Regions from separate parts of the Burkholderia torrens genome, predicted to be linked through region 1. Evidence: riboswitches for the same ligand, from Rfam matches in the RefSeq annotation. Region 1 holds a riboswitch; each other region holds the start of a gene.
What was found. Region 1 has a riboswitch for cobalamin ahead of cobW (cobalamin biosynthesis protein CobW). Riboswitches for the same ligand answer to the same signal wherever they lie in the genome.
Positions count from the first base shown of each region.

Region 2: linked by a shared signal. The riboswitch ahead of AC5LXX_RS18195 (CbtB domain-containing protein) and the one ahead of cobW (cobalamin biosynthesis protein CobW) in region 1 are both predicted to bind cobalamin.
Region 3: linked by a shared signal. The riboswitch ahead of AC5LXX_RS12700 (FecCD family ABC transporter permease) and the one ahead of cobW (cobalamin biosynthesis protein CobW) in region 1 are both predicted to bind cobalamin.
Region 4: linked by a shared signal. The riboswitch ahead of AC5LXX_RS22935 (TonB-dependent receptor domain-containing protein) and the one ahead of cobW (cobalamin biosynthesis protein CobW) in region 1 are both predicted to bind cobalamin.

Region 1 covers NZ_OZ480211.1:1,836,437-1,841,616, forward strand. Annotated here, with positions in the region: gene AC5LXX_RS08385 (TonB-dependent receptor) at 1-600, opposite strand, end outside; cobalamin riboswitch at 752-1,016, shown strand; gene cobW (cobalamin biosynthesis protein CobW) at 1,348-2,436, shown strand; gene cobN (cobaltochelatase subunit CobN) at 2,443-5,180, shown strand, end outside.
Region 2 covers NZ_OZ480212.1:397,970-403,149, reverse strand. Annotated here, with positions in the region: gene metE (5-methyltetrahydropteroyltriglutamate--homocysteine S-methyltransferase) at 1-1,300, opposite strand, end outside; gene AC5LXX_RS18205 (LysR family transcriptional regulator) at 1,428-2,336, shown strand; gene AC5LXX_RS18200 (CbtA family protein) at 2,359-3,081, opposite strand; gene AC5LXX_RS18195 (CbtB domain-containing protein) at 3,095-3,304, opposite strand; cobalamin riboswitch at 3,338-3,476, opposite strand; gene AC5LXX_RS18190 (histidine phosphatase family protein) at 3,527-4,099, shown strand; gene AC5LXX_RS18185 (inorganic phosphate transporter) at 4,275-5,180, shown strand, end outside.
Region 3 covers NZ_OZ480211.1:2,750,471-2,755,650, reverse strand. Annotated here, with positions in the region: gene AC5LXX_RS12725 (SIMPL domain-containing protein) at 1-741, opposite strand; gene AC5LXX_RS12720 (EVE domain-containing protein) at 924-1,385, opposite strand; RNA gene ssrS (6S RNA) at 1,457-1,638, opposite strand; gene AC5LXX_RS12710 (cell division protein ZapA) at 1,720-2,034, opposite strand; gene AC5LXX_RS12705 (ATPase) at 2,031-2,381, opposite strand; cobalamin riboswitch at 2,536-2,787, shown strand; gene AC5LXX_RS12700 (FecCD family ABC transporter permease) at 2,947-3,945, shown strand; gene AC5LXX_RS12695 (ABC transporter ATP-binding protein) at 3,942-4,730, shown strand; gene cobT (nicotinate-nucleotide--dimethylbenzimidazole phosphoribosyltransferase) at 4,792-5,180, shown strand, end outside.
Region 4 covers NZ_OZ480212.1:1,480,330-1,485,509, reverse strand. Annotated here, with positions in the region: gene AC5LXX_RS22965 (threo-3-hydroxy-L-aspartate ammonia-lyase) at 1-596, shown strand, start outside; gene AC5LXX_RS22960 (hypothetical protein) at 714-962, shown strand; gene AC5LXX_RS22955 (SDR family NAD(P)-dependent oxidoreductase) at 1,007-1,831, opposite strand; gene AC5LXX_RS22950 (hypothetical protein) at 1,837-2,049, opposite strand; gene AC5LXX_RS22945 (hypothetical protein) at 2,080-2,253, opposite strand; partial or broken gene AC5LXX_RS22940 (AraC family transcriptional regulator) at 2,283-2,426, shown strand; cobalamin riboswitch at 2,516-2,708, shown strand; gene AC5LXX_RS22935 (TonB-dependent receptor domain-containing protein) at 2,925-4,853, shown strand; gene AC5LXX_RS22930 (TetR/AcrR family transcriptional regulator) at 4,944-5,180, shown strand, end outside.

The DNA.
Region 1 (5,180 bases):
GCTCGACAGGGTCCGGTTGAGATCGACCGACGCACCGAGCCGCCCATAACTGCCGGTCGCCGCCGACAGATGTCCGAAGTTTTCCGGCAGCGGCTGCTTGGTGATCCGGTTGATGACGCCGCCGCCGCTGCCGCGCCCGTACAGCGCCGCCGCCGGCCCCTTCAGCACTTCGACGCGTTCGATGTTGCCGAGACTGCGCACGTATTGCGCGTCGTCGCGCATGCCGTCGAGCAGCAGGTCGCCCGCGGCGGAAAAGCCGCGAATACGGAACGAATCGAAGCGCGTATCCGACGTGTTGGACACGCCCGGCACGCCGGCCAGCGCGTCGGCCAGCGTGCGGCCGCCATAGGACAGCGTTTCCTCGACCGCGACGCTGTCGATCGTTTGCGGTACGTCGCGCGGATCGCTCGCGGTGCGAGTCGCAGTGCTCACGCGTTCGGCGCGCGGATCGTTCGGATGACGGCGGCTGCGCACCTCGACCGCGGGCAGTTCTTCATCGAATTCGGCCGCCGGGGCAGGGAAGGAGGCGACGCCGGCGATCGAGCACAGCGACAGGGCCAGCACCGGAAAGCGCTGCCCGGATTTGTGTCGTTTCGACATGGAAATTTAAGGATGACTGAGTGATTGCCTCACATTGCCGTTGCGCAGTGGTTTCGTTGTTATCGGGTGAAGTTTATCTCGACTAGTTGAAAACGACAATCATTCGCGTTCGCTGCTGGCCGCTTGCCTTGACGCTCCCCGCACCGCCGCCTACACTCGCACGCGTTTTGGTGCTCGCGCGTGCCGCTCCGGCGCGCGCAGTTAAACGGGAAACAGGGAGCCTGCCTGCACCGCAGTCGAGCCAACCTGTGCTGCCCCCGCAACGGTAAGCGAACGTGTCGCGCGCAGCGCGATGCAGCGCCGCTTCGCCGCCTGCCTCGTGCAGGCGGACGACCGCCACTGGATGCCGCGCGCATCCGGGAAGGCGAAGCGGCGTGTTCGCCAGCCCGGATACCGGCCTAAACGTTTGGGGTTCAGCGCCGCGGGGAGGCGGCGCATCGTCCACGGCCGCAGCAGGCCCGACGCCCGGTGTTTCCCGCTTCCTCCGCCGATCTGCCCCCCGCGCGAACGCGTCCAGGCCGGTACGGCGAACGGCAGGCGGCGCGGGCAGGGCCGGCGGCAGCCGTGTTGGCATTCACGATGTCGACCGTTCGCAAGGAAGCGTCATGTCCGATTCGTTGTTCCGCCCGTCGTGCGGCCGTCCGCGCGGATCACGCGGCGATCTTCCTGCGCTTCGCCCGATGAATTGCCTCGCCGCCACCGACGCGACGATCCCGTCCTGATTCCCTCTTCGACACCGGACCTACCATGACCCTACGCAAGCTTCCCGTCACGATCGTCACGGGCTTTCTCGGCAGCGGCAAGACGACGCTGATGCGCCACATCCTGCAGCACGCCGAAGGCCGCCGCATCGCGGTGATCGTCAACGAATTCGGCGAACTCGGCATCGACGGCGAGATCCTCAAAGGCTGCGGCATCGGCTGCGAGGATGCCGACGGCGCGCAGGGCGAAGCGGCGGGCCAGCTGTACGAACTCGCGAACGGCTGCCTGTGCTGCACCGTGCAGGAAGAGTTCTACCCGGTGATGGAAGCGCTCGTCGAGCGCCGCGCGGACATCGACCACGTGCTGATCGAGACGTCGGGCCTCGCGCTGCCGAAGCCGCTCGTGCAGGCGTTCAACTGGCCGACGATCCGCAACAGCTTCACGGTCGATGCGGTCGTGACCGTCGTCGACGGGCCGGCCGCCGCGAGCGGCCAGTTCGCGGAAAACCCGCAGGCCGTCGACGCACAGCGCCGCGCCGATCCGAACCTCGACCACGAATCGCCGCTGCACGAACTGTTCGCCGACCAGCTGTCGTCCGCCGATCTCGTGATCGTGAACAAGGCCGATCTCGTCGGCGACGCGAAATTCGCGCAGATCGAAACCGCGATCCGCGACGAGATCCCGCCGCAGGTGAAGATCGTGCGCGCGACGCGCGGCGAGCTCGATCTCGCGATGCTGCTGGGCCTCGAGTCGGCATCGGAAGAAACGATCCACCTGCGTCACGACCATCACGGCTCGGCCGACGACGGCGATCACGATCACCATCACGACGATTTCGACTCGGTGGTCGTGTCGGGCGACGCCGGCACGCGCGAAGCGACGATCGCCGCGCTGCAGCGGGTCGTCGAAGCGCACACGATCTATCGCGCGAAGGGCTTCGCCGCGCTGCCCGGCGCGCCGATGCGGCTCGTGATCCAGGGTGTCGGCCGCCGCTTCGACAGCTATTTCGACCGCCGCTGGCAGGACGGCGAAACGCGTGCGAGCCGCTTCGTGCTGATCGGCGAGGATCTCGACGCGGCCGCGCTGCAGCGCGCGTTCGACGCCGCGTGCGCGGCCGAGCCGCAACAGGCGTAACGCACGATGCATCTGCTGCGCACCACGCCGGGCGGCTTCGTCGACGATACGCAGGGCGTCGTCCGGATCGACCAGCAGCCGGCCGACATCGTGATCCTGAGTTCGGCCGACACGACGCTGTCGCTGCTCGCGAGCGTCGTGCCGCAACTGCCGGCCGGCTTCCCGAGCGTGCGGCTTGCGAACGTCACGTTCCTGCGCCAGCCGGCGTCGGTCGATTTCTATGTCGACGACGTGCTGCGCCACGCAAAGACGGTCGTGATCGACCACCTCGGCGGCGAAGCGTATTGGCCGTACGGGATCGAGCAGGCCGTGTCGCTCGCGTCGAAACGCGGGCAGCGGCTCGCGATGTTCTCGGGCGACCTGCAGGAAGATCCGAACCTGGTCGCGAAGAGCACCGTCACGCCGGATCTGTGCCGGCTGTGGTGGCGCTATCTGCGCGAGGGCGGCGCGCACAACGCCGGCGCACTGCTGCGCAGCATTGCATTCCACACGCTCGGGTTCGGCGACGAACCCGAGCCGCCGCGCCCGCTGCCGGCCGCCGCGCTGTATCACCCGGCGCGCGACCGCGCGAGCGTCGACGACTGGCGGCCGCGCTGGACGCCCGGCGCGCCCGTCGTCGCGATCCTGTTCTATCGCGCGCACTGGCAGGCCGCGAACACGGCCGTGTTCGACGCGCTGGCCGACGCGCTGATCGACGCAGGGCTGAATCCGCTGCCGGTCGCGGTGACGTCGCTGAAGGATGCGGTGAGCCGCGAGGTCATCACGCAGCTCTGCGACACGCACGGCGTCGCGCTCGTGCTGAACACGACCGCGTTCGCGGCCGGCGCGATCGACAGCCCCGAACCGGACGTGCTTGCCGGCGACGCGCCGGTGCTGCAGGTGATCCTGTCCGGCGGCAATCGCGATGCGTGGGTGGCCGACAACCAGGGCCTGCACGCGCGCGACATCGCGATGCACATCGCACTGCCCGAAGTCGACGGGCGCATCGTCACGCGCGCGGTGAGTTTCAAGGGGCTCGCGTATCGCTGCCCGCATACCGAGGTCGACGTCGTGCGCTACCAGCCGGACGCCGAGCGGATCTCGTTCGTCGCGGCGCTCGCGCGCGGCTGGTGCCGGCTGCGCACGCTCGACAACGCCGACAAGCGCGTCGCGCTGATTCTCGCGAACTATCCGCAAAGCGAAGGGCGGATCGGCAACGGCGTCGGGCTCGACACGCCGGCGTCCGCGCTGCGCGTGCTCGCGGCGCTGCGCGACGCGGGCTACGCAGTGGCTGACCTGCCATCCGACGGCGACGCGCTGATCGCACGGCTCACCGAAGGCGTGACCAACGACACGGCCGTGCATGCGCTGCGCCCGGCGTTCCAGAGCTTCCCGCTGGCCGACTACGTCGCGCGTTTCGCGCGGTTGCCGGCCACCGTGCGCGACGCGCTGAACGAACGCTGGGGGCCGCCCGAAGCCGACCCGACGCTGCGCCACGGGCGCTTCACGATCGCCGGCTGGCGCGCGGGCAACGTGTTCGTCGGCATCCAGCCGTCGCGCTCGCGCGGCGAGAACGACTACGCGAGCTACCACGACGCGGATCTCGTGCCGCCGCATGCCTATCTCGCGTTCTATTTCTGGCTGCGCGACGCGTACCGGATCGACGCGGTCATCCATCTCGGCAAGCACGGCAACCTCGAATGGCTGCCGGGCAAGAGCGTCGCGCTGTCCGACGCATGCTGGCCCGACCTCACGCTCGGGCCACTGCCGCACCTGTATCCGTTCATCGTCAACGATCCGGGCGAGGGCAGCCAGGCGAAGCGCCGCGCGCAGGCCGTGATCGTCGATCACCTGATGCCGCCGCTCACGCGCGCCGAAAACTACGGCCCGCTGCAGGACCTCGAGCGACAGGTCGACGAATACTACGAAGCGCTGATGGTCGATGCGCGGCGCGCGAAACTGCTGCGCAAGACGATCCTCGCGACGATCGCCGAACATCGTCTGCATGACGAACTGAGCGTGTCGCCGCCGCGCGATGCGGGCGACGAGGATGCGCTGCTGACGCGCGTCGATGCATGGCTGTGCGAACTGAAGGAAGCGCAGATTCGCGACGGGCTGCACGTGTTCGGCCTGTCGCCGGCCGATCGCCAGCGCCGCGACACGCTGCTCGCGCTCGCGCGCTTTCCGGTCGGTGACGGCAAGGGCCCGCGCGCCGGGCTGATCGGCGCGCTCGCGCGCGATCTCGCGCTCGGCGACGACTTCGATCCGCTCGCGGCCGACTGGGCCGCGCCGTGGGTCGGCCCGCGCCCGGCGATCCTGCAGGCGCTCGACGCATCGCCATGGCGCCATGCGGGCGATACGCGCGAGCGGCTCGAACGGCTCGCGCAGCAATGGCTGGACGGGCTGTGCGCGCCCGACGGCAACACGGGCGCCGACGCGACGCCGCCTGGCGCATGGCCGCATACGCTCGCGGTGATCGGGCGCGTCCGCGCGACGCTGCTGCCCGCGCTCGACGCGTGCGGCGGCGAGGAAATGCGCCAACTGCTGCGCGGGCTCGACGGCCGCTTCGTGCCGCCGGGGCCGAGCGGCTCGCCGTCGCGCGGCCGCCCCGACGTGCTGCCGACCGGCCGCAACTTCTACTCGGTCGATACACGTGCCGTGCCGACCCAGGCTGCATGGTCGCTCGGCCTGAAATCCGCGCAGCAACTGATCGAGCGCCATCTGCAGGATCACGGCGACTATCCGCGCGCGATCGGCCTCTCGGT
Region 2 (5,180 bases), on a different replicon from region 1:
CCGGCAGGTTCAGTCGCGCCGACTGCCTCGACGCACGCTGCGGATACGGGCTCACGCGGTTGCCGAGCTGCGCGTCGATGCGCGCGATCGCGGCCTTCACCGCCGGGTTGTTCACGCGCGGCGAGCGGCGGCGCGAATCGATCGCGGCGGCGTTCGCGGCAAGTGCATCGGCCACCTTGTCGCGGCCTTCGTTCAGCGCGGTCGCGAGCACCTTCAGCTCATCGAGCTTCTGCAGCGCGAACGCGAGCCACGAGCGAATTTCCGCATCGAGCTTCTCCTCGCTCGCGAGATCGACCGGCACGTGCAGCAGCGAGCACGACGGCGCGAGCCACAGCCGATCGCCCAGTTGCTTCGCGAGCGGCTCGAGCCAGTCGAGCGTCGCGCTCAGGTCCGTCTTCCAGATGTTGCGGCCGTTGATCGCGCCCACCGACAGCACGCGCTCGGCAGGTAGCTCGCGCACCAGCGCGTCGATTTCGTCGCGTGCGTTGATCGCGTCGACATGCAGGCCGTCGACCGGCAGCGACGCCGCGAGCGTCAGGTTGTCCTGAAGCTGGCCGAAGTACGTGGCGAGCAGCAGCTTGATGCGGCGTGTTTCGAGCGCCGCGTATGCGGTGCGGAAGGCCTGGCGCCATTCGGCGTCGAGCTCGGTGACGAGGATCGGTTCGTCGATCTGCACCCATTCGACACCTTGTGCGGTCAGCGTATCGAGCAGCGCGCCGTACACGGGCAGCAGCTTCGGCAGCAGCGCGAGGCGATCGGAATCGTCCTTCGCCTTGCCGAGCCACAGGTACGTGACGGGGCCGAGGATCACGGGCTTCGCGTTCACACCCTGCGCGTTTGCCTCGGCCAGTTGCTGCAGCAGGCGCGACGGGTCGAGCGAGAAGTTCGTGTCCGCGTGGAACTCCGGCACGATGTAGTGGTAGTTCGTGTCGAACCACTTCGTCATTTCACCGGCCGCGACACCGCCGCAGCATGCCGCATGTTCTTCCGCCGACTGCGCCGAGCGGCCGCGCGCGACGCGGAAATAGTTGTCGAGCGCGTCGCCATGGAAATCCTGCACGCGCTTCGGCAGGTTGCCGAGCGTGAAGCTCATGTCGAGCACCTGGTCGTAGAACGCGAAATCGCCGATCGGCGTGAGATCGAGATCGCGCTGGTCGTGCCAGTGGCGCTGGCGCAGCTCGGCACCGAGCGCCTTCAGATCGTCACGCGACGACTCGCCCTTCCAGTAGCGTTCGAGACCGAACTTGAGTTCGCGCTTCGCGCCGATGCGCGGAAAACCGAGGTTGTGTGTCGTCACCATAAGCTGCCGTCCAGAGAAGAATTGAAGATCCGGCAGCCATCATAGGGATTTCAAACCATGAAATAAAATGGCATTATTTCATTCATCCATTAAAACTGTTCATGCATTCGTTGCGCGAGCGAAATCCATGCTGGAACGATTCCATCTCGTCGTCATTCGTGAAGTCGAGCGCCAGGGCTCGCTGACCGCGGCCGCCCATGCGCTGCACCTCACGCAATCGGCGCTCAGCCATACCGTCCGGAAAATCGAGCAGCAGCTCGGCACGCCGATCTGGGACCGCGAAGGCCGCGGCCTGCGGCTCACGCAGGGCGGGCAATATCTGCTGAAGCTGGCGAACCGGCTGCTGCCGCAGTTCGAACTCGCCGAAGAGCGGATGAAGCAGTACGCGAAGGGCGAGCGCGGCACGCTGCGCATCGGGATGGAGTGCCACCCGTGCTACCAGTGGCTGCTGAAGGTCGTTTCGCCCTACCTGTCGCGCTGGCCCGACGTCGACGTGGACGTAAAGCAGCGCTTCCAGTTCGGCGGCATCGGCGCGCTGTTCGGCTATGACATCGACGTGCTCGTCACGCCCGATCCGCTGAACAAGCCGGGGCTGCGCTTCGATCCCGTGTTCGATTACGAGCAGGTGCTGGTGGTCGCCGACTCGCACCGGTTCGCGAACGCCGACTACGTGACGCCCGAGCAACTGACCGACGAGATCCTGATCACGTACCCGGTCGAGACCGACCGGCTCGACATCTACAACCAGTTCCTGACGCCGGCCGGCATCGTGCCGAGGCGGCACAAGTCGATCGAGACGACCGACATCATGTTGCAGATGGTGGCAAGCGAACGCGGCGTGGCCGCGCTGCCGAGATGGCTGGCCGACGAGTATGCAGACCGGATGGCGGTCGTGCCGGTCAAGCTCGGCAAGAAGGGGATCGCGAAGCAGATCTTCCTCGGCATCCGCGAAGCGGACGCATCGATCGACTATCTGGCCGCGTTCGTCGCGCTGGCGCGCGAATCGACGGGGAGCGCGCCGCGCATGCTGCGCTAGGCGCGCCCCGCTGCGCTGCGCGTCAGGCGGCGCGCAAGCCGATGCGCTCGCTGCGCTCGACCCAGGCGCCGAACAACAGGCCGATCGTCGTCCACATGATCACCTGCATGCCGATCGCCGCGACGCGGAACTTCCACAGCACGGCCGCCGGGAAATCGGCCGGCAACTCGCTGACAGACGGCAGCCCGACCTGCACGGCCGCGATGATCGCGACGAACACGAGCCCGGCGACGATCGACGCGTTCCACTGGCCGAGCTTCGCCAGCAAATGGCGGCGCACGCTGACCGAGAACACCATCGTCGCGACCGAGATCGCGATCATCAGGAAGAACAGGCCCGTGCGGTAGCCGATCGTGTCGGGATCGCCGACCGACGGCGGATTGGCCGGGTACTTGAGGTTCGGCACGATCACGAGCGCGATGAATGCCGCCAGCGCGAGCCACGCGGCCAGCGGCCGTGCGGGGAGGCGGCTGCCTCGCCCGTAGGCAAACGCGAAAACCAGCGAGAACAGCCCGCCGAATGCCGCGCCGTAGGTCACGACACCCGTCAGCAGCCCGAGGCCCGCCTGCGTCCGGCGGCTGACCAGCTCGGGCTCCGGTGCCTCGCCACTGGCGGCGGTGGTTTTTTCTTCGAAGGAGATTGCCTGATCGACTTGCGGTTCGCCGACGATTCTGGCGAAACCGAACGTGAGGAGGCCTGCGGCGATGCCTGCGAGCATCCCGCGCATGAGCAGCTTTCCGACCATCACGGCCTCCGCGTCAGTGGCAGGGAAAGCCGAGCAGATGGCGGCCGTCGTGGACGAACTCGTGGACGTACATGCCCGGCACGAGCGACGTCGCGCCCTGTTCCGCGCCGACGAAATAAAGCGCGAGCAACAGGATCAGGCCGACGAACACGGCCCACGGCAACAGTTCACGGACGGGGATGGGTGCCGGCACGGCCGCCGGCTTCAGCACTGCTTCGCTCATGGATGCACCTCAGGGGATTCGCGCCCCGACAAATGTTGAATGGGTACGAAGGCAGGTCTGGCTTCCGGGATCGTCGATTCCCCGGTTACAGTGGCGCGACCGCGCCGGAATTGCACCGGCTTCCGCGTTTCGTATCGGGCGAATTGTACGCGCGAACGTTCGCGTATTGAAGTGATCGCACGGTGACGATTGCGTCCCGCTCCGGATTCCCCGAAAACCGACATGACCCTGCATGCCTCGCTGCACCTGATCGCACACGCGCCGACCCGGGCGATGCGCACCGGCACGTTTCCCGACGACGATCCGCTCGATGCCCGCGGGCTCGCCGAAGCCGCTGCACTGCGCGACCGGTGGGCAGGCGTTAACGGCTCGCTCGTGCTGTGCAGCCCTGCGCGCTGTGCGCGGCAGACCGCCGACGCACTCGGGTTACATGCCGACGTTGAAGACGCACTGCGCGACATCGACTACGGCAACTGGCGCGGCAAGCGCTTGCACGACCTCGCACGCGACTTGCCGGACGAACTGGGTGCGTGGATCAGCGACCCGTCAGCGTCGCCGCACGGCGGCGAATCGTTCGACGCCACCATGCGCCGCGTCGGCACCTGGTTGGACACGCTGCAGCGCGACCGCGACATCGTTGCGGTCACGCATGCGACGATCGTTCGCGCGGCCGTCGCGCATGCGTTGCGGATGGATTCGAAGACAGCAACCCGCCTCGACATCGCGCCGCTGTCCTGCACGACGCTCGTCGCATCACCACATGGATGGACGTTGAGCACGGACGACAACGCATAGGCCCGTCTTGCGCTCACTATGTGGATGACGATGCGGGCCGGTACCTCGCGTCGCGCATGCATGCCTTCATTTTCCTTACGTGTCGACAACGCACACCGTTCGTGGTCCCGACTGTCATCAAACTGTCTGCTGGCCGCAGATAGGATCGGACGCGGTTCCCTTACGAGATGCCGTCATGAATCAACCTGCTTCGTCCGCACCGAACAATTCGGGCTCCGTCGAACGCACCAGGCAGGTCGGCTATGCCGTCTTCCTGCTGGTGCTCGCGCTCGGCGCGATCTATATCGCCACGCACCTGATCGACGATCTGTCGCCGGTCCGCGAAGGGAAGCTGTTCCCGTACCTGCTGCTCGGCGCCGCGCTGCTGATCGCGCTCGGCTTCGAATTCGTCAACGGCTTCCACGACACCGCGAACGCGGTCGCCACCGTGATCTATACGCACTCGCTGACGCCGAACGTCGCGGTGATCTGGTCCGGCATGTGGAACTTCCTCGGCGTGATGGTCTCGAGCGGCGCCGTCGCGTTCGGCATCCTGCAACTGCTGCCGGTCGAGCTGATCCTGCAGGTTGGCAGCGGCTCGGGCTTCGCGATGGTGTTCGCGCTGCTGATCGCCGCGATCGTCTGGAACCTCGCGACCTGGTATTTCGGGTTGCCGTCGTCGAGCTCGCATACGCTGATCGGGTCGATCATCGGCGTCGGGCTGATGAACCAGCTGATGCACGGGCCGTCCGGCACGAGCGGCGTCGACTGGGCCCAGGCGCTCGGCGTCGGCAAGTCGCTGCTGTTCTCGCCGATCGTCGGCTTCCTGTGCGCGGCACTGCTGCTGCTCGTGCTGAAGACGCTCGTGCGGATTCCCGAGCTGTACAAGGAACCGCCGAAGGATCAGCCGCCGCCGTTCTGGATTCGCTGCCTGCTGATCCTGACCTGCACGGGCGTGTCGTTTGCGCACGGCTCGAACGACGGGCAGAAAGGGATGGGCCTCATCATGCTGATCCTGATCGGCACGGTGCCGACTGCGTATGCGTTGAACAAGGCCGTCACGCCGGCCGAATCGCAGACTTTCGTGGCCGTCGCGAACCAG
Region 3 (5,180 bases), 910 kb from region 1:
TTACTTCATCTGCACCGAGCCGTTGACGGTGACCGACACGGTCGCCTTGCCGCCTTCGACCGCGATCGGTGCGCTCATCTTCGCGCTGTCCATCGGCGCCGCGGCCATCGCCATCATGCGTGGGTACGGCTGTACGTTGCGGCCGCTGCCGACGTTCACGTCGCGGATCGTGTAGCTGCTGTAGCCGAACGCCTTCGCGGCTTCGTCCGCGCGTGCGCGGAACGACTTGATCGCCTCGGTCGTGAGCTTCTGCTCGGCCGTGCGCTGCGCTTCAGGCGACAGCGAGAACTCGACATTCGCGACCTGCATCAGGTTCGACAACTGGCCCGCGAGCTTCGACGCCGCGGCGAAATCGCGCGATTCGAGCGCCACCTCGGTACGCCCGCGCCACGCGGAAATCTTGCCGTCGCGATCGGTGCTCGGATACACGGAGAACGCACCCGTATGCGCGGTGACGCCCGACACGCCCTTCGCCTGCGACAGCGCTGCGTCGGCGCGCTGGTTCAGCTGCGCCGTGAGGCTGCCCGGGTCCTTGGCCTGCTGCTCGTAGAACAGCGTGATGTGGATGATGTCCTGCGGCACGTCGGCGCTGGCCTGCGACGACAGCGACAGCACGCCGGCCGGCTCGGGGAAATGCGGGTTCGCGGTTTGCGCGTGCGCGGCGGGCGACGCGAGCGTCAGCGCGACGGGAACGGCGGCGGCGAGGGCGAGCGACAGCGCGAGTGCGGATTTCTTGGTCATTGTTGGACTCCTTGTGCGAGGGCGCGCACGCGGATCACGCGTGCACGACGCGGGCGTACCGCGCGACGAAATAAACGGCGGCCGGCCTGATCGGTCGACAGCGGTTGCTTAGGCTGCGCAAAAGACCCGCGAGTTCCGTGTCGGCATGCGTGTGCTGACCAGATTTGACCTTTGGCGTGCGCCTACTTCATCAACTTCTCGGTGATGAAGCGCCATTCGGCACGCGTAACCGGTGTGATCGACAAGCGGTTGCCGCGGGCCAGCACGCGCATGTCGGCGAGTTCGTCGTGTTCGCGCAGTGCGGCGAGCGGCACGAGCGGCGACTTTTTCACGTAGCGCACGTCGACGAGCAACCAGCGCGGTGCTTCCTGCGTCGATTTCGGGTCGTAATAGGGGCTTGCAGGATCGAACTGCGTGGGATCGGGGTAGGGTGTCGACGACACTTCCGCGAGGCCCGCGATGCCCGGCTCGGGGCAGCTCGAGTGATAGAACAGCACGCCGTCGCCGATCTTCATCGTGTCGCGCATGAAATTGCGCGCCTGATAGTTGCGCACGCCGGTCCATGGCAGCGAGCGCTGCGGGGCGTTGGCGAGATCGTCGATGCTTGCTTCGTCCGGTTCGGACTTCATCAGCCAGTATTGCATGGATCGTGATCGACGCAGAAAGAGGCTGCTACAAAAGAAAACGGCACCGGGACGTGCCCGATGCCGTTGGATAGGCCCCCGCCTTGGCCGCTAGGCCGGCATCCTGAACCTGGGGTTCAGAATTGGTCGCAGTTAGCAGCACTTCGGGTACATCAGACAGAGTGACGCGCGCGCCCGTGCTACAAATTTCCGCAACCGTGCACATGGCATTGGTTCAAGGAATATATGACCTTGGCGAACCAGGCAGGGAAGCTGACTGAACTGTGATTCGATGCGCCAATTTGACCACCGTTGACCGCCGAGATCAAGGGGAATCGACACATCGTTTGAAACGTTACTGCGTCTCGTGCTGTGCGAGCACCGCGCCGAGCTGTTCGTTCATCTGGTGCATTGTACGACGGATTTCCTCCGCCGGAAATGCTTCACCGTGCCGCACACTCGTTTGCAGCCGCAGCAATTCCGATGCGAGCGACAGTGCCGCCATCACCGCAATGCGATCGGTGCCGCGTACCGAACTGTTCGAGCGGATTTTCGACATTTCTGCGTCGACGCGCGCGACTGCCTCGAGCAGCGCCGCTTCGGTCTCGGCCGAACAGGCGAGCCGATAGGGCTGGCCGAGAATCGAGACTTCGATCTGCTTGGTGCTCATGCATGTTCTCCGTGGCTGGCCGCGTCATCGCCATCCGGACGCGCCTGCGCATCCAGCAGGTCGAGCTGGTTGTCGGCTTGCTCCGCGCTTTTCGAGCGCGGCAGCTTTTCGAGAATCGCGTTCAGTTTCACCTGGGCGTCGTCGATCTTTGCCGACAGCGTGTCGCGCTCGGCCGCGAGCGCATTGCGTTCGTCACGCAGTTCCGCGAGTTCCGCGCGGACCGTGTCCGCTTCCGTGCGCAATTGCGCGACCTGCTCTTCGAGCGCGAGCCGTTCCGCGTGATAGCGCTTGTTCAGCGAAATCAGACGGCCAATATTTTGAGATAAGGTTTCGAGTTCGTTGAGCATTTGCTGCGTCCTCTAAAGACCCAGCATTTTAGCGCGGAATAACGCGCAATCCGACATCTGTAACGTTTCCAGTCGTAACACCCCTGCTTCTCGCCGTGAATCGGTGCTTCCCGCACGTGTCCGGACGCTTCCTTGACGCTCGCGCTACCCGCTCCTAAACTGGCGCCGCCTCGGTGCTCGCGCGTGGCACGCGCGGTTAAACGGGAAGCAGGGCGCGCGATCATGGAGCGCGCCAACCTGCGCTGCCCCCGCAACGGTAAGCGGCCGCGTCCCTTGACGCAGGCCGGCTCGGGCGCGTCTTGCATGCAGGTGTCGCATGCGGGCGCGGGCCACTGCGCGTGACACGCGCGGGAAGGCGAGCCGGACCGCCGCCAGCCCGGATACCGGCCGAGACGGGAAGCCCGCACGGGCTTCATGACGCGCGGCCTGCGGGGAGGCGGGCCGCGCAATGCTTCACGGAATGTTCTTCGATGCTGACCCCAATCGTCCGCACGGCGTCCCAGTCACGCCCGGCCGGCAACCTCGAGCGGATGCGCCGCGCGTCATGCGCGCGGCCGTGCACGGCATGAGCGCCGCGCGCGCTACCGCGATCTGGGCCGCGCTGGCCGCCGTGGTCGCGCTGCTGTTCGTCGCGTCGCTGTCGATCGGCAGCGTGCCGATGTCACCGTGGCAGGCGCTTGCATCGCTCGTGCCGCATGGCGGCGATGCGCTGTTCGCCGATATCGTCCGCACGCTGCGCCTGCCGCGTGCGCTGGCGGGTTTCGCGTGCGGCGCGCTGCTCGCGCTGGCCGGCGCACTGCTGCAGGTGCTGCTGCGCAATCCGCTCGCGGAACCCTACGTACTCGGCGTGTCCGGCGGCGCGGCCGGCTTCGCGCTCGTCGCGATGATCGCCGGCGGCGCGTGGTGGCTCGTCGACGTGTCGGCATTTGCCGGCGCGCTCGTCTCTGTCGCGCTCGTACTCGGCCTCGCGCGCCGCGAGCTGTGGCGCGGTGATGCGCGCGACGCGTCGCCGCGCCTGCTGCTCACGGGCGTCGTGATCGCGGCAGGGTGGGGCGCGCTCGTCACGCTGTTGCTGTCGCTCGCACCCGATGCGCGGCTGCGCGGCATCATCTTCTGGCTCACGGGCGACCTGAACGGCGTGACGGCGCCGTGGTTCGCGTGGGGTGCGCTGTTGCTGGCCGCCTGCGTCGCGCTGCCGGCTGCGCCGCAACTGAACGTGCTGCTGCGCGGCGACGCGACCGCGCAGGCGCTCGGCGTGCCCGTCGCGCGCGTGCGCGTGCGGATCTATCTCGTCGCGTCGCTGGCCGCCGCGGCCGCGGTGACGACGGCCGGCACGATCGGCTTCGTCGGCCTCGTCGTTCCGCATGCGCTGCGGCTTGCGTTCGGCAACGACCAGCGGATGCTGCTGCCGGCCGCGATGCTCGCGGGCGGCGGCGGCGTGATGGCGGCCGACCTGCTCGCGCGCACCGCGATCGCGCCCGCGCAGTTGCCGGTCGGCGTGATGACCGCGTTGATCGGCGTGCCGGTGTTCCTGTGGATGTTGTTGAGGAGGCCGATGCGATGACGGATGCTGGACTGCACGCCGTCGACCTGACGCTGAAGGCCGGCGCGCGCACGTTGCTCGCCGGGTTCACGCAAGCCTTCCGCCCCGGCGAGATCTGGTGTGTCGCGGGGCCGAACGGCGCGGGCAAGACGACGCTGCTCGCGACGCTCGCGGGGCTGCAGCCGCCGGCCGGCGGACAGGTCGAGATCGACGGCCGGCCGCTTGCCGCGTGGCGCCCCGAGCAACTCGCGCAGCGCCGCGCGCTGATGCCGCAGCAACTGCACGACGCGTTCAGCGCGACGGTGTTCGACACGGTGCTGCTCAACCGCTTTCCGTATCTAGGCGGCTGGGGCTGGGAGCGCGACGGCGATCGCGCGGCCGCGCACGATGCACTCGCGACGTTCGACCTGACTGCACTCGCGTCGCGCGACGTGCTGTCGCTGTCGGGCGGCGAGCGGCAGCGGGTCGCGCTGGCTGCGACGCTGTGCCAGGATGCGCCGCTGATGCTGCTTGACGAACCGCTCGCGCATCTCGACCTGCATCACCAGATCGACTGCCTGACCGCGCTGACTGCATGGCTCGACACGGGCCCGCGCACGGTGCTGTTCTCGTGTCACGACCTGAATCTCGCGCGTCGCTTCGCCACGCATGCGCTGCTGCTCGACGGTCGCGGCCGCGCGTGGGCCGGCGCCGTGCACGACGTGCTGACGCCCGAGCGCGCGAGCGATGCATTCGGCTATCCGCTCGTGCTGATCCGCGAGAACGGCCGCGATGCGCTGCTGCCGGCGTGGCCTGCGCGACAATGACCTATCCTGTTCCGATTCCTTCGATGCGCGGCGCGTGCCGCGCCCACGACACGGCTCCCCGATGACGACTCCGACCCACTTCCCGCCCGCGATCGCGCCGCTCGACGACGCGCTGCGCACACGCCTGCAGCATGTGATCGACCACAAGACCAAGCCGCCCGGCAGCCTCGGCCAGCTCGAGGCGGTCGCGCTGCAGATCGGCCTGATCCAGCACACCGAGCGGCCGGTCGTGCAGCGCCCGGTGACGATCGTGTTCGCCGGCGACCACGGGATCGCGGCCGAGGGCGTGAGCCCCTATCCGCAGGCGGTGACCGCGCAGATGGTCGCGAACTTCCTGGCCGGCGGCGCGGCGATCAACGCGTTCTCGGGCGTCGCGCAGAGCACGCTCGAGATCGTCGATGCGGGCGTCGCGTCGCCGTTGCCGCTGTCCGACCGGCTGGTGTCGGTGCC
Region 4 (5,180 bases), on a different replicon from region 1:
GCTACACCGAGGACCGCGAGCAGATCGGCCGCGATCTCGCGGAGCGGCACGGGCTCACGTTGATCCCGCCCTACGACCACGCGGACGTGATGGCCGGCCAGGGCACGGCGGCCAAGGAACTGTTCGACGAAGTCGGCCCGCTCGACGCGGTGTTCGCGCCGCTCGGCGGCGGCGGCCTGCTGTCGGGCACCGCGCTCGCCACGCGCGCGCTGTCGCCGCACGCGAAGCTGTACGGCGTCGAGCCCGAAGCCGGCAACGACGGCCAGCAATCGTTCCGGTCCGGCGCGATCGTCCGGATCGACACGCCGCGTACGATCGCCGACGGCGCGCAGACGCAGTACCTCGGCAACCTGACGTTCCCGATCATTCGCCGCGACGTCGACGACATCCTGACCGCGACCGATGCGGAACTGGTCGACTGCATGCGCTTCTTCGCCACGCGTATGAAGATTGTCGTCGAGCCGACCGGCTGCCTGTCGTTCGCAGCCGTGCGGCGGATGAAGGACGCGCTGCAGGGCAAGCGCGTCGGCGTCGTGATCAGCGGCGGCAACGTCGACCTCGAGAACTTCTGCGCACTGGTATCGACGCCGGCGTGACGCGCGCGGCTTACATGAATATCTGGTAATCCGTACGTCATTGCGCCTTCACGACGCGTTAAGTTTCGCGCCCTAGACTGATTACGTTGTCCCGCAGTCAGTCGTGAAGGAGCCACCATGAACACGCACGCGATCGTCGCCGCCGCCCTGGCGGCCGCCTCCCTTTCGGCGTTCGCTCAACCGGGCGCGACGTCCTCCGGTTTCCCCGCCGCATCGCCGCACGACGCCGTCGCGCAGGCGATGCACCACTCTCCCGGCGGGCTGCCGCACGCCGGCTTCGTGCTCGCGAAGATCGATCAGAACAATACGCCGCCCGATCGCGGCGGCGACCCGGGCGGCCGCACGCACGCCGGCACGCACATGTAACGGCGTGCGCCGGGCGCTGCTGCCGCGCCCGGCCCCGCCGGCATTCAGAACGACGTCAGCGACGGATCGCGTGCCGCAAGAATGTCGCCGGTACGCCGCTGCAGCGCGCCGTCTATCGTCTCCGGTTGCGGAATCAGCCAGTAGCGCCCTGCGCGGATGCCGTCGAACACCCGTTCGGCAAACGCGTCGGGCGTGAGCCCGTGTGCGTTCAGCATCGCGCGCATCGTGTCGACGAAACCGCGCACCTCGGGCCGGTCGTGCGCGGCGCCGAACGGATCGTTGAAGATGCCGGACTGCACGGGCCCCGGCGCGAGCAGCGATACGCCGACCGGCGCGCCGAGCATCTTCAGTTCTCCATACAGCGACTCGGTCAGCGCGACCACCGCGAACTTCGTCGCCGAATACGGCGACATCAGCGGGCTCGGCAGGAAGCCACCGACCGATGCGGTGTTCACGACCCGCGCGGGCACGTTGCGCTCGAGCATCCGCGGCACGAAGCTGCGGATCCCGTTCAGCACGCCGTGCACGTTGATCGCGAAGCTGCGCTCGAAGCGTTCCGGCGTGATTTCCCAGCTGAAGCCGGTCGCCATCACGCCTGCGTTGTTGAACAGCAGGTCGACGCCGCCGAAACGCCGCCACGCGGCTTCGGCCAGCGCGTCGACGGCTTCCGGCTGGCTGACGTCGGTCGGCACGCACAGCACGTCGGTATCGAGCGTCGCGGCGAATGCATCGAGCTTCGCCGGATCGAGATCGGCCAGCACGACGCGCATGCCGAGCGCGGCAGCGTGGCGTGCCAGCCCGCTGCCGATGCCGCTGGCCGCGCCGGTGATCACGGCGGTGCCGCCGTCGAAGCGAATCGAATTCGTCATGTCAGTCAGAGTCCTGAGGGGTCAATGAGAGGATGCGCGTACGCGGGAATCACCGGCGGCGGCAGCGGCGTGCGGCCGTCGAGCGAGCGCACCGCGAGTGGCTGCGCGAGCGGGAAATGCAGGCTGTGCGTGTCGAGGCCCGTGCGCTCGCGCGCCGGCGGGCTGGACAGCGCGAGCGCGCACTTGCCGGCCAGGATCGGCGATGGGGTGTCGGTCATGCTGTCTCCAGTCGTTTCGATGCGTGTCGTTCAGCCCGCAATATCCGCAACATGCAGCACGAGCTTGGTTTTCGCCTCGCCCGTTTGAACGAGATCGAGTGCGCGGGCAGCCTGGTCGAGCGGGAAACTGGCGAAGCGCGGCACGCACAACGCGCGCCGGCCGAGCCGTTCGGCGATCGACGCGAGCGTGGCGCCGCTCGGCATCCGGCTGAGGGCAGCGCGACGTGCAGCCCGCGTATCTCGGCTTCGGCGGCGAAGAGGCGTTCCGGCGCGCGTTCGTGCGCTGGACCGGCATCGCGCCGAGCCGGTTCAGGCGCGAGCGCATCGCGCTTGATCACCTCAATTCATCAGACGATAAATGCAGCGCTGGTGCATGACAGAAAGGATTCGGAAAGCGATGGCCGGGTAATGACGTTTTTTCGCATCCCCGCACGGCGCGGCAATTGACGCGCCCGAGCGCACGCCATTACCCTTGCGCGCTGATGGTTCCCAGGGATGGGATCAAAAGGGAACGCAGGAGGGGCAACGCCTCGAATCTGCGGCTGCCCCCGCAACTGTGAGCGGCGAATCCGTGCCTCTGCATGCCACTGGGAAACCGGGAAGGCCTGCACGGATGACGACCCGCGAGCCAGGAGACCTGCCATCGACCCGAGGTCCAGCAGCCGCACCGGGCGGGGTGTCCCGATGCGCCAGGCGCCGCCGTTGGCGGTCGCCCGTTGCATGGACGACCCGACCTCAGGATCCGTCAGATGTCCTTCGTTCCCGAATCCGCTTCCGTGCCGGAAGCGTCGCACCGACACGCCGTCGCCATACGCAACCTGCCCGCCGTCCGCTCACGATCGCCGTACGCGCAACACGCTTTCTCCCGCTGTCTCATGAACATTCGCTACCTGCTCGCCACGTCCGCCGCCACCGCGCTGCTTGCTCCGATCGCCCATGCCGCGGGCGACACCGCACTACCGCAGCCCGCCCAGCCAGCGGAAAGCGCCGACCTGCCGACGATCAGCGTGACCGACACGCGCCGCCTGCCCGAATCGTTCGACGGACGCTATGCGTCGACCCAGGTCCTCACGCGAACCGATCTCGACCGGCTGTCGCCGAGCGACCCGAGCATCACGCAGGCACTCGCGACGCTGCCCGGCGTGACCGTGTCGCAAACCGGCGGCCCCGGCTCGTCCGCATCGGTCAGCATCCGGGGCTCGTCCGCGAGCCAGGTCGCCGTGTTCATCGACGGCATCCGGATCGGCTCGCCGACCACCGGCATCGCGCCGTGGGCCGACCTGCCGACGGATGCGTTCGAACGGGTCGAGGTGATTTCGGGGCCGGCCGCCGCGTCGTTCGGCGCCAACGCGATGGGCGGTGTCGTGCAGCTGTTCACGCGCCGCTCGTCGAACCAGCCGAACCAGACCACCGTATCGTTCGGCGGCGGGTCGAACAAGACGTTCGACACGCAGCTGCGCACGTCGGGCACGGTGCCGTCGACCGGGCCGCTCGCCGCACTCGGCGGGCTCACCTACTCGCTCGGCCTGCACGCATACAACACGGCCGGCATCGATTCGACGCGGCCCGTCTTGCCGTATCACGAGGACGGCCGCAATCCGTATCACGCGCAGGATCTCGATGCGCGCCTCGGCTACGCGCGCGACAACTGGTCGATCTCGACGTTCGCGCTCTATCACCGCTCCGACCTGTCGTTCGACAACAGCGGCTATGCGAACCGCGAGCTCGATCACCAGCTGACGACGGGGCTCGCGTTCCATCTCGACATCACGCCCGATACGCAGTTCGACCAGTCGTTCGGTTATGCGAATGATCGGCAGTTCCTCTACGCGAGCGATCCGGCCATCCCGACCGGCCAGATCGATTCGCAGCGCATCAGCACGTCGACCTCCCTGACCCATCAGGCGCGCGGGTTCCACCTGTTCGGGCTGCCGCTGTCGGGCGAAAGCAAGCTCGCGTACGACTTCACGCGCGAACAGGCGTTCCTGCCGGTCGATGCGCCCGGCGGCATTCCGACGCGCAACGACTCCGCGTTCTCGCTCCATCAGTCGGCCACGCTCGGCAGCGTGACGCTGTTCCTCGCGGGGCGTCGCGAGATCATCGCCGGGCAAAGCGTGAACACCGGCAATGCCGCGCTGTCGTGGGCGATCACGCCGGTCTACACGGCGCGCGTGTCGTACGGCAATGCGTTCCGCCTGCCGAGTTTCAACGACCTGTACTACCCCGGCTACGGCAATCCGAACCTCAGCCCGGAGCGCAGCACGTCGGTCGAGGCCGCGCTCGACGCGAACACGTCGTACGGCACGTTTTCCGCGGCGATCTACGACACGCGCGTCAGCAACCTGATCGCCTACAACCCGGCGACGTTTTCGCCGATGAACATCGGCCGCGCGCATATCCGCGGGATCGACCTGTCGTACAAGGGGACGATCGGCCGCTACACGCCGGTGAGCGTCGCGATCGGCATCCTGAATCCGCAGGACGAGACCCATGACAGCTGGCTGAACCGCCGGCCGCGCCAGACGGTCAGCCTGACCGTGGACCACACGTGGGACGAACTGCACCTGCACGCGCTCAGCACGGGTGCGTCGCTGAACTACGGCGGAACGACGTTCGACGATCCGGTCAACACGACGTACCTGCCGTCGTACCTGACCGTGAACCTGCGCGCGTCGTACCGGATCAATTCGCACCTGACGGTGTCGGCCACGCTGTCGAACCTGTTCGACCGGCAATACATGACCGCGTACGGCTACAACACGCTCGGGCGGACTGCGTTCGGGAAGGTCAGCTACACGTTCTGACGGACCGCCGCGACCGGCACGTGCGGGAAATTGACATCGCGGCGAAAACTAATAGAATTAGTTTTTTGACTAATTCGCATAGTATTCGTCATGGCACGTGCCGGCATCACCGTGGACAAGCTGGTCGAAGCCGGCGCGCAACTCGCCGATGAAACCGGCTTCGAGCAGCTCACCGGCGCGGCGCTCGCGCGACACTTCGACGTCAAGCTGGCCAGCCTGTATTCCCATGTCCCGAGTTTCGACGACCTCAAGAGCCGGATCGCGCTGTTCGCGCTGAAGGAACTCGCCGATCGCGCGACCGACGCACTGGCCGGCCGCACCGGCAAG